One region of the Hahella sp. NBU794 genome, then DNA from elsewhere that is predicted to be linked to it. Evidence: predicted binding sites of a transcription regulator. Region 1 holds the regulator's gene; each other region holds the start of a gene.

Region 1 (2,201 bases):
TCGATATTATGAAGGCGGGTTCGCACTGAGCGTTCAGGCGCCTTGCTTTAATACACTTGTCAGTGCGGAAAATTACACCCGCAGACTCCCATCCATGAATGCTAATTTGCAGAAGTACATCGACTATGTCGTGAAAGAAGTGAGACTACTCAAGCAAAACCTTCCCGCCGGCAGCCAGGTTAAGTACCTGCATTGGTTCGGCGATCTGGTCCGCCAGCTCACTCCCGCAGCGCAGACTCAGGTGATGTATTATTTGGGCAGGGAGTTCAAACTAAACTTCGACGCCGATGCGCGCCATGTTATCGAGCTGGACGCTCGCCCTGACTCCGAGGAAGCGCTAGCCCTGATTAAAGGGTTGGGCTTTAACATTGTCTGCATCAATGATCCTGGTGAATACGCACAGTCCTTCCCTATTGAGAGTCTTAGGGATTGGCTGCAGACCATTCGGGCATTCGACTTCAAAGCCGTTTATCTGCGCCTGAAAGTGACTCCTGCGACCGTCACCGCACTATCCGAGCACCTTGAGGAAATTCTGACAGAGAGACCGCAAGGCATCCTACTCTCCGGCCATAAAATGGAATTCGCCGGCACAGCAGGCCTGGAAGCGGCGCTAAAAGATTTCAAGCGGCGTATTAAGTCCGCATCGTTTATTCCTATCACGCAGGACTTTTTCGCACTACCTTGGACAGGCTTGATTAGCCAGGGAGTCAGCTGTCTACATGGCGTTGGGTTGGGCGCATTTTCTTACACACCACATTACCAGTTGCGCAACGCCACACAGTTGGACGACTACTACAAAACTCTGGACAACAGCGAGCTTCCAGCAAGAGCAATTCGTTACACTCAAACCCAGTTGTAACAAAAGGTGAAAACTATGTAAAAACAAAGGCGAGCGCAGGTTTTCCCTGTAAATTTCCCATTGTAGGGATTTGCTTTTAAATAGCTATTGGCTATCCTAGAAGCCTCTTTAAGCAGTTTCACTCATCCAGCCACGAGGCAACCGATGGAAAGCAAGCATATAGCAACCTCCTCTCCTTTTAGCTTACACAGAGGCTGCCACGAATGTAATTTGAGCAAGCTTTGCATTCCTATCGCGGTCGGGGCTGAAGATATTGATCGCCTGGAAGAAATCATTCGCCAGGGCAAAATGCTCAATCGCGGCGAATATATCTTTGAGCAACACACCCCATTCCGCTCGTGCTTCGCAGTTCGTAGCGGCGCGATCAAAACATTCACCGTATCAGAGGAAGGCGAGGAACAGGTCACTGGTTTCTATCTGCCTGGCGAGATTATCGGTCTGGACAGCGTTAGCATGGAAAAATACTCCTGCTCCGCCGTCGCCCTTGAACGCACCAGCGTATGCGAAATTCCTCTGGAGAAGTTTGAAGACCTTGCCTCAGACATCCCCAGCCTGCAGCACCACTTTTTCTCATTAATGAGCAAAGAGATTCAGGAGAGCAGGCAGCTCACTATGCTATTAAGCAAAAACTCGGCTGAAGAACGCATTGCCTCGCTTCTATTGTCCCTGTCGACACGCTTTAGCCGTCGTCGCCTATCCGGCACAAACTTCAGACTCCCTATGCCACGCAGCGACATAGGCAACTATTTAGGCTTGGCCGTCGAAACTGTCAGCAGGGTCATTACCCGCTTCCAGAACAATGGCATTATTAAGGTCCAAGGAAGGGAAGTTCAGATATTGCAATTGGACGAACTGCAGAAAATTCTTCGCCACGACACCAAGTGTCTGGAGCATCAGAAGGAATCAGCCCTTAACGCTCGTTAACGGGTCTCTTCCAAGCAGTTTTCAGCCGGTTTTACGCCGCCACGCTGCTGACATTGCTCAATCAACGCCGGCAGATAACGACGCCAGGGAAGCTGCTTGACGCCAAAGGTGTTGCGCAGCTTGATACAACCTAACGCGCCATTCGCCGGAAGCGCCACTCCAGGCAACACATCAGCGCCCTTTTTCTCGATCAGGGCCTGCAACATTTCTTCCTGTCCAAATGCCTGCAGCACAATCGCTTTCAACAGTTCATAGTGGGTGACAGCTTCAGCGCCAGCATAATGGTAAACGCCCCACACCGAGATATTACAACTCAGCTGCTTGATAACAGCGTCTACGACTCTCGCCACATCATCCACCGCGACGGGAGTCAGCTGCATATCGGTGCTGGCGTTTAGGCGCTTCCCTGAAGACAGCG
Region 2 (2,201 bases), 1.7 Mb from region 1:
CAGCAGGACGCCATTGATAAGTCCGCCAATCAGCGCAATCCTCTGCGCCGCCAACAACGCGGCAGGCGCGCTCCGACGACTGCGCCAAAACCAGCCGAGCAAGATCAAAAACGACGCTCCCGGCAGCGCCAGCAGGTTCATCAGATACAAAATGTGCGGCCATAAATACGCTCGTTGCGGCATGGGATCTCCCATCCGGAGTTCCGGTCAGTCAATCTCTGCCGAAGTGAATATCGACCACCTGCGACAAGGCGCGCAGCGTCTCTTTGTCGTCGGTCAACGGCTCCACCAGACAGGCCTGGCAGGCCCGCGTCGGTTCGACCCCGCTGGCCATCAATCGCGCGGCGTAAATCAGCAAACGGGTGGACGCCGCTTCTTCCAGATCATGTTGCTCAAGACGCCGCAAAGCCGTTCCCACGTCGACAATCCGCCGCGCCAACGAGGGGCTGACGCCTCCCTCTTTTTCCACGATCCGGGCTTCCAGTTCCGGCGCGGGATAACTCAGACTGACGCCGACAAAACGCTGTCGAGTGCTGGGTTTCATCCCTTTAAGCGCGTTCTGATAGCCGGGGTTGTAGGAGACCACCAGCATGAAGCCCGGCGCGGCCTGCAATTGTTCCCCTGTGCGGTCGATGGGCAGGATGCGGCGGTCATCGGCCAGTGGATGCAAGACCACAGTGGTGTCCTTGCGCGCCTCCACCACTTCGTCCAGATAACACAACCCGCCTTCCCGCACCGCCCGGGTCAAAGGGCCGTCCTGCCAAAAGGCCCCGTCTCCGCCGATCAAATGACGCCCCACCAAGTCCGAAGCGGTCAGGTCGTCGTGACAGGCGACAGTGTATAAACGCCGACTCAAACGATGGGCCATATGCTGCACAAAGCGGGTTTTGCCACACCCGGTCGGCCCCTTGATCAGCACTGGCAAGCCATGGCTGTAGGCTTTTTCAAACAGCTCGATTTCACCGCCTTGGGGAAGGTAGAAAGGGGCGTCCTGAGTGGCGTTCATAGGCTGACGATCCTGTGCTGGGTCATGTCCGGTCTCTGTTTTTTTACCCTACCCGAAACCTGTTTTCGCTCATGTACCTACGATGGGGTATTTGCCCTTGCCGCTCGCAAAACATTGACCCTCATCAACTTTGCCCAGCCGCCGCTGACCTACTCTCGTTGCGCTCAAGGACATTCACCCAGCAGCAAAAAGGGGACAGCCATGGGAATATTCAAACCTGCAACACTCGTGTATTTACTCTCCGCCGCACTCTCAGGAAACGCCCTCGCCGGCGACCCGGCAGTCGGTAAGGCGAAGGCCGCCACCTGCGCCGGTTGCCACGGCGCGGAAGGAGTCAGCAACAACGGCGTATGGCCGAATCTGGCCGGACAGAAAGAGGGATACCTGGTCAAGCAACTGAAGGATTTTCGCGACGGCAAACGCAACGACCCGATGATGTCCAGCATGGCCAAGCCATTGTCGGACGATGACATCGCCAACCTCGCCGCCTACTACAGCCAACTCAAATAGGAGTCCTCGCCACCTGAATCGTCGTTAAAAAAAGCGCCGTAGTTTCGCAAGGCGCGTCCGGGATCGGACGGTTTTGCGTCAGTAAAGAATCGAAATAGCAAGACTCTGATGAGAAGGACAGTGCTATGCATACAGACAGCGCTCCAAAACGCAGCCAACGCTCGCCGTCCAGGCCACTGCGCCTGCGTTACTCCACCCTTTCACTCGCCCTGGTCGCCGGCTTGTCGAGCCATGCCTGGGCGGACACTAAAAGCGACCTTGTTAATTCCCCACCCGGACAATACGAAGGCGCCCCCACGGCGATGACCGGGGAAGGTCTGCGCGTTGTGCGCTCTCCCGGCGCTCCGGACCTGACGGAGGATGAGTTCCAGAAGGCGACGCGCATTTATTTTGAACGTTGCGCTGGCTGCCATGGCGTACTGCGCAAAGGAGCCACAGGCAAGCCTCTGACGCCGGACATTACTCAGGCCAAAGGATCGGACTATCTGGAAGCCTTCATTAACTACGGCTCCCCCGCCGGCATGCCGAACTGGGGAACTTCCGGCGATCTCACCGCCGATGAGGTCAAACTCATGGCGAAATTTGTGCAGCATGAACCGCCACAGCCGCCGGAATGGGGCATGGCGGAAATGAAGAACAGCTGGAAAGTGTTAGTTAAACCGGAAGATCGTCCCACCAAACAGCT
Region 3 (2,201 bases), 2.3 Mb from region 1:
CGTGCTCCTGCCCGCCAAAATAGGGAAACGCCACTGGCGCGATTTCATCGCTGATATTTTTCAGACTCAGCGCCAGTTTCACTTCCGCGCCGGACTTCCCATCCAGTTGCTGGATGTTCCATTTTCCCTGCTCGCCCCAGCGATACCCCACAGAGCCGGTGGGTGAGACCAGCTCGCCGGTAGCTTCATTAACCGCGATGGTTTTCCATTCTGGATTGTTGTCCTGCCCCAGATTGCCGGACAGGTCAGAAGCGCGCAGGAAACGACCTTGAATGTAACGGCCTTCGTGCTCTTGCAGCATGACCAGCATGGGCATGTCGGTGTAACGGCGCACGTAGTCAGTGAAATATTCACTGGGATTATCAACGTGAAAGTCTTTCAGAATCACATGGCCAAACGCCATGGCCAGCGCGGAGTCAGTTCCCTGTTTGGGCGCCAGCCAGGTATCGCCGAATTTGGAGCACTCGGAATAGTCCGAAGTGATGACGCAGGTCTTGGTTCCTTTGTAACGCACTTCTGTCAGGAAGTGCGCGTCCGGAGTACGGGTCTGCGGCACATTGGAGCCCCAGGCGATGATGTAGTTGGAGTTGTACCAGTCCGCCGCCTCCGGTACGTCCGTCTGCTCGCCCCAGATTTGCGGAGACGCTGGCGGCAAGTCGCAATACCAGTCATAGAAGCTCAGGCAGTTGCCGCCAATCAGTGACAGATAGCGGGAGCCGGCGGCGTAGGACACCATGGACATGGCGGGAATCGGTGAAAACCCGGAGATACGGTCTGGCCCATAACGCTTCGCGGTATAGACGTTGGCGGCGGCGATAATCTCGTTAACCTCATTCCATGAACTGCGCACGAATCCGCCCAGGCCACGGCGCTGCTTGTAGGACTTGGCCTTAACCGGATCTTCAACAATGCTCTCCCAGGCGTCGACGGGGTCATCGTGCCTTTGCTTCGCTTCGCGCCACAGTTTGATCAGGCTTTGTCTGACTTTGGGATACTTGAGCCGGTTGGCGCTGTAGATGTACCAGGAATAACTGGCGCCTCGCGGGCACCCTCTGGGCTCATGATTGGGGAGGTCCGGACGCGTGCGAGGATAGTCGGTCTGCTGGGTTTCCCAGGTCACCAGACCATCTTTGACGTAGATCTTCCAGCTACAGGACCCGGTGCAATTGACTCCATGGGTGGAGCGCACGATTTTATCGTGCTGCCAACGACGGCGATAACCGTCCTCCCAACTACGATCGTCTTTGGTGGTGGCGCCGTGTCCATCCGCGAAAGTCTCTCCTTTGCGTTTGAAAAACTGCAGTCTATCCAGAAAATGGCTCATGTCGGACTCCTCATCAGAACCTGCTTCGAAGCATGGAGCACAGCGTTAGAGACAGGTCGTTTTTTAATTTCAAATTCATTCTAGGAGAGCCCGGGGGACTATAATTGATGCAAATCAAAGCGGTTTTTTGGGGACGCGTCAGCATACTCTGGCGCATACCTCTTAGGGGGTAGAGGCGAAAAAAGCGTTGTTCATATTTTTCAATAAGTTATACATTGGATGCATAGATTGGCTGAGCTAACGACAGGTCTCGGTTCTTTGGTAGTACTCCCCCCTGGAAGGAGTTCGAAACGATGATTGCGCGATTCCAGAAATCCCTGATCTTCCGAATGGGCGCGTTGATGATCGCCATGGTGTCACTGGCGATGATCACCATGCTGGCGTCATTCTTTATCTCCGAGTCGGCGGAAAAAGACGCGGAGGCGGTAAATATCGCCGGCTCGCTGCGCATGCAGAGCTACCGCATGCAGGCGCGACTGCTGACCCTGGATGCGCCCTCCGCGGATTTCGTAGCAGCGCTGACCCGCCAGTTTGCTGACCGCATCGAAAATCCCGTGCTGGTGGCGGAAGCCATGAAAGATGAGTCCTCGGAACTGCACCATCAGTTTCTGCAGGTGCGAGAGCGATGGGAAAAAGACGTCAGCGGCTTTATCGCCACCTACGCCCGCAACCCAGACCGCCGCATTGCGGACCAGTTGGGCGAGAAGATCGACAAGTTTGTTGATGAGATAGACAACCTGGTGCAGCTCTATCAGATTCGCGCAGAGAATCGCATCGAAAACCTGCGTCTGATACAAATCAGCGCCCTCTTTCTCACCTTCGCCCTGGTCAGTTTCTCTCTGCTCATTCTCCATCATCATGTCGAGCTGCCCTTACG
Region 4 (2,201 bases), 2.3 Mb from region 1:
CGCGCTCGCATAATTCGCGCAACGTGTAGGTGTCGCTTTGTCCAAGCACTTCCACCGTGCTGATGATCGTTTTACGCGTCATCTCTCACACCCCCAACTTGCTGCGCGGATTATAGGATTTTTCTTTTTCCGCAAGCTCCTTATAAAGCGCTTCCGCATCTGCGCTATGGGACTTGGGTAAGGTTACCTGCAGTACGATAATCTGGTCTCCGGCGGGATTGCCGGGCAACCCTTTGCCTTTCAGTCTCAGCTTTTGTCCGCTGCTGGCGCCTTTGGGAACTTTTACGTTGACCTTACCGCTCAATGTTGGCGCGGTCACTGTGGCGCCCAACGCAGCTTCCCATGGCGAGACCGGCAGGGTCAGGTAAATATCCTTGCCGTCGACGGAGTACACCGGGTGGGGCGCAAGCTCCACTTCCAGAAACAGATCGCCGTTCTCAGCTCCGCCAAATCCTGCCGCGCCCTGACCGCGCAAACGAATGTGCTGTCCAGGTCCCATGCCGGCTGGAATTTTCACATTGAGAGATTTGCTGCGATGACCTACCAGCCCGTATTCGTCGATCTCCGGCACTTGCACCTGAACTTGTTTCTCACATCCGTGGAAAGCTTCCTCCAGGAACAAGGCGATTTTGGCGTGCACGTCCTCGCCGCGCATGCGGAAGCTCTGCTGATGACCCTGCTTATAGGTGCGATGGGCGGAGCCGCCGCGACCGAAGATGGACTCGAAAAAGTCGCTGAAGTGGCGCGCGTCCGCCTCGGTGAAGCCGCCGCCGTTGAAGTTTGAAGCGGATTCCCAATCTGGCGGCGGACGAAAACGGCCATCTTCGCCATAGGCGCCCATGCGCTTGAGTTGATCGTACTCCGCGCGTTTTTCCGGGTCTTTCAATACCTCATAAGCTTCGCCGACTTCTTTGAATCTGACCTCCGCATCCTGTTCTTTACTGACATCCGGATGATACTTACGGGCGAGCTTGCGGTACGCTTTTTTGACGTCATCGGCGGATGCTGCTTCCGCGACGCCGAGAATCTTGTAATAGTCTTTGAATTCCATAGATTTTTACCAACCTTCACAGACCCTGCGTCTCATTGCCGTTAGAATATCCAGCCCAAGGTCGGGCGGGCATTGCCATAGGTCAGATATAATGCTGAAAAGGCGACATTCAACGTCGGACCACATAAAATAAGCGGCTTTTTCAGGGGAAGGAGTCAGCGCCCTCTATGCTGAGCTATCAACATGTCTATCACGCAGGCAACTTCGCCGATGCCCACAAGCATTGGGTGCTGTCTTTATTGCTGCAGGCGCTATGTAAAAAATCCACGCCCTGGCGCTATCTGGAAACCCATGCAGGCCGCGGCGACTATGACCTGACCTCGGAGGAAGCGCAAAAAACCTCAGAGTGGACGGCGGGCATTTTGCCGCTGATGCAGGCCAAAGGGACCTGTCCGCCGGAGTTCGACGCCTATTTAGCGGCGGTGAGAGGGTTGAATCCCGACGCTGGAAAACTGACCCGCTATCCAGGCTCTCCAGCTATCGCCGCTGGTTTCCTGCGTGAGACGGACCAGTTGGCTTTGTGCGAACTGCACCCTAAAGAATACGCAGAACTTAAGCGTCAATTTGGCCGGAACAGGCAAATCCATGTCCACCAAAGAGATGGCTTCGAGGGCGTTATGGCGATGTCGCCGCCGCCGGAGAAGCGCGGCCTGGTGATGATTGATCCCAGCTATGAGCTGAAGGACGACTATCAACGTATTCCCGCCTATGTAAGCAAACTTACGAAGAAGTGGTCGAACGCGGTCATCGCCATCTGGTATCCCGTACTTGCGGAGAAGCGTCATGAACAAATGCTTGAGTTGATGCGTCAGCTCCCTTTGCACAAGACGCTGCGTAGCGAGTTGATCTTAACGCCGGTGGCGCGCGGAATGTACGGAAGTGGTATGCTTGTGATCAATCCGCCCTGGCGGCTCGATAAGCAACTGCAGGCGGGTTGGGCGCACCTCAGCGAAGCCCTTCGCGGCGATCCAAAAGCCTCCTGTAGCGCTGATTGGCTGATAGCGGAGTAATTACCGCAGCGACAAGCCGGCCTGGGAGCGCCGACGCTTGAGGATGACACAAAGGGGATGCGGCAGGCGCCGCAGCCTACTGGACATGAATTCATTGGATACAGGTTTGTGTGGTGAATTGGACTAGCCAAGGAACAATA

What was found. The regulator FNR, encoded in region 1, switches genes on or off when oxygen is low (the NO sensors DNR and NnrR bind a similar motif). The targets are predictions, from matches to a motif close to TTGATNTANATCAA.
Region 2: ACQYWX_RS15615 (CbbQ/NirQ/NorQ/GpvN family protein) is a predicted target of FNR. The motif match lies at 1,121-1,134, and genes of this name have one in related genera.
Region 3: ACQYWX_RS12805 (nitrate reductase subunit alpha) is a predicted target of FNR. The motif match lies at 1,429-1,442, and genes of this name have one in related genera.
Region 4: ACQYWX_RS02190 (DnaJ C-terminal domain-containing protein) is a predicted target of FNR. The motif match lies at 1,124-1,137, and genes of this name have one in related genera.

What each region holds. Positions count from the first base shown of each region.
Region 1 is NZ_CP192738.1:5,156,241-5,158,441, forward strand. Features, by position in the region: gene ACQYWX_RS22515 (hypothetical protein) at 1-859, shown strand, start outside; gene fnr (fumarate/nitrate reduction transcriptional regulator Fnr) at 1,004-1,783, shown strand; gene ACQYWX_RS22525 (sugar nucleotide-binding protein) at 1,780-2,201, opposite strand, start outside.
Region 2 is NZ_CP192738.1:3,491,164-3,493,364, forward strand. Features, by position in the region: gene ACQYWX_RS15610 (hypothetical protein) at 1-183, opposite strand, end outside; gene ACQYWX_RS15615 (CbbQ/NirQ/NorQ/GpvN family protein) at 212-1,006, opposite strand; gene ACQYWX_RS15620 (c-type cytochrome) at 1,208-1,516, shown strand; gene ACQYWX_RS15625 (nitrite reductase) at 1,642-2,201, shown strand, end outside.
Region 3 is NZ_CP192738.1:2,864,079-2,866,279, reverse strand. Features, by position in the region: gene ACQYWX_RS12805 (nitrate reductase subunit alpha) at 1-1,324, opposite strand, end outside; gene ACQYWX_RS12800 (HAMP domain-containing protein) at 1,618-2,201, shown strand, end outside.
Region 4 is NZ_CP192738.1:492,261-494,461, forward strand. Features, by position in the region: gene ACQYWX_RS02185 (chaperone modulator CbpM) at 1-82, opposite strand, end outside; gene ACQYWX_RS02190 (DnaJ C-terminal domain-containing protein) at 86-1,051, opposite strand; gene ACQYWX_RS02195 (23S rRNA (adenine(2030)-N(6))-methyltransferase RlmJ) at 1,219-2,061, shown strand; gene folM (dihydromonapterin reductase) at 2,175-2,201, shown strand, end outside.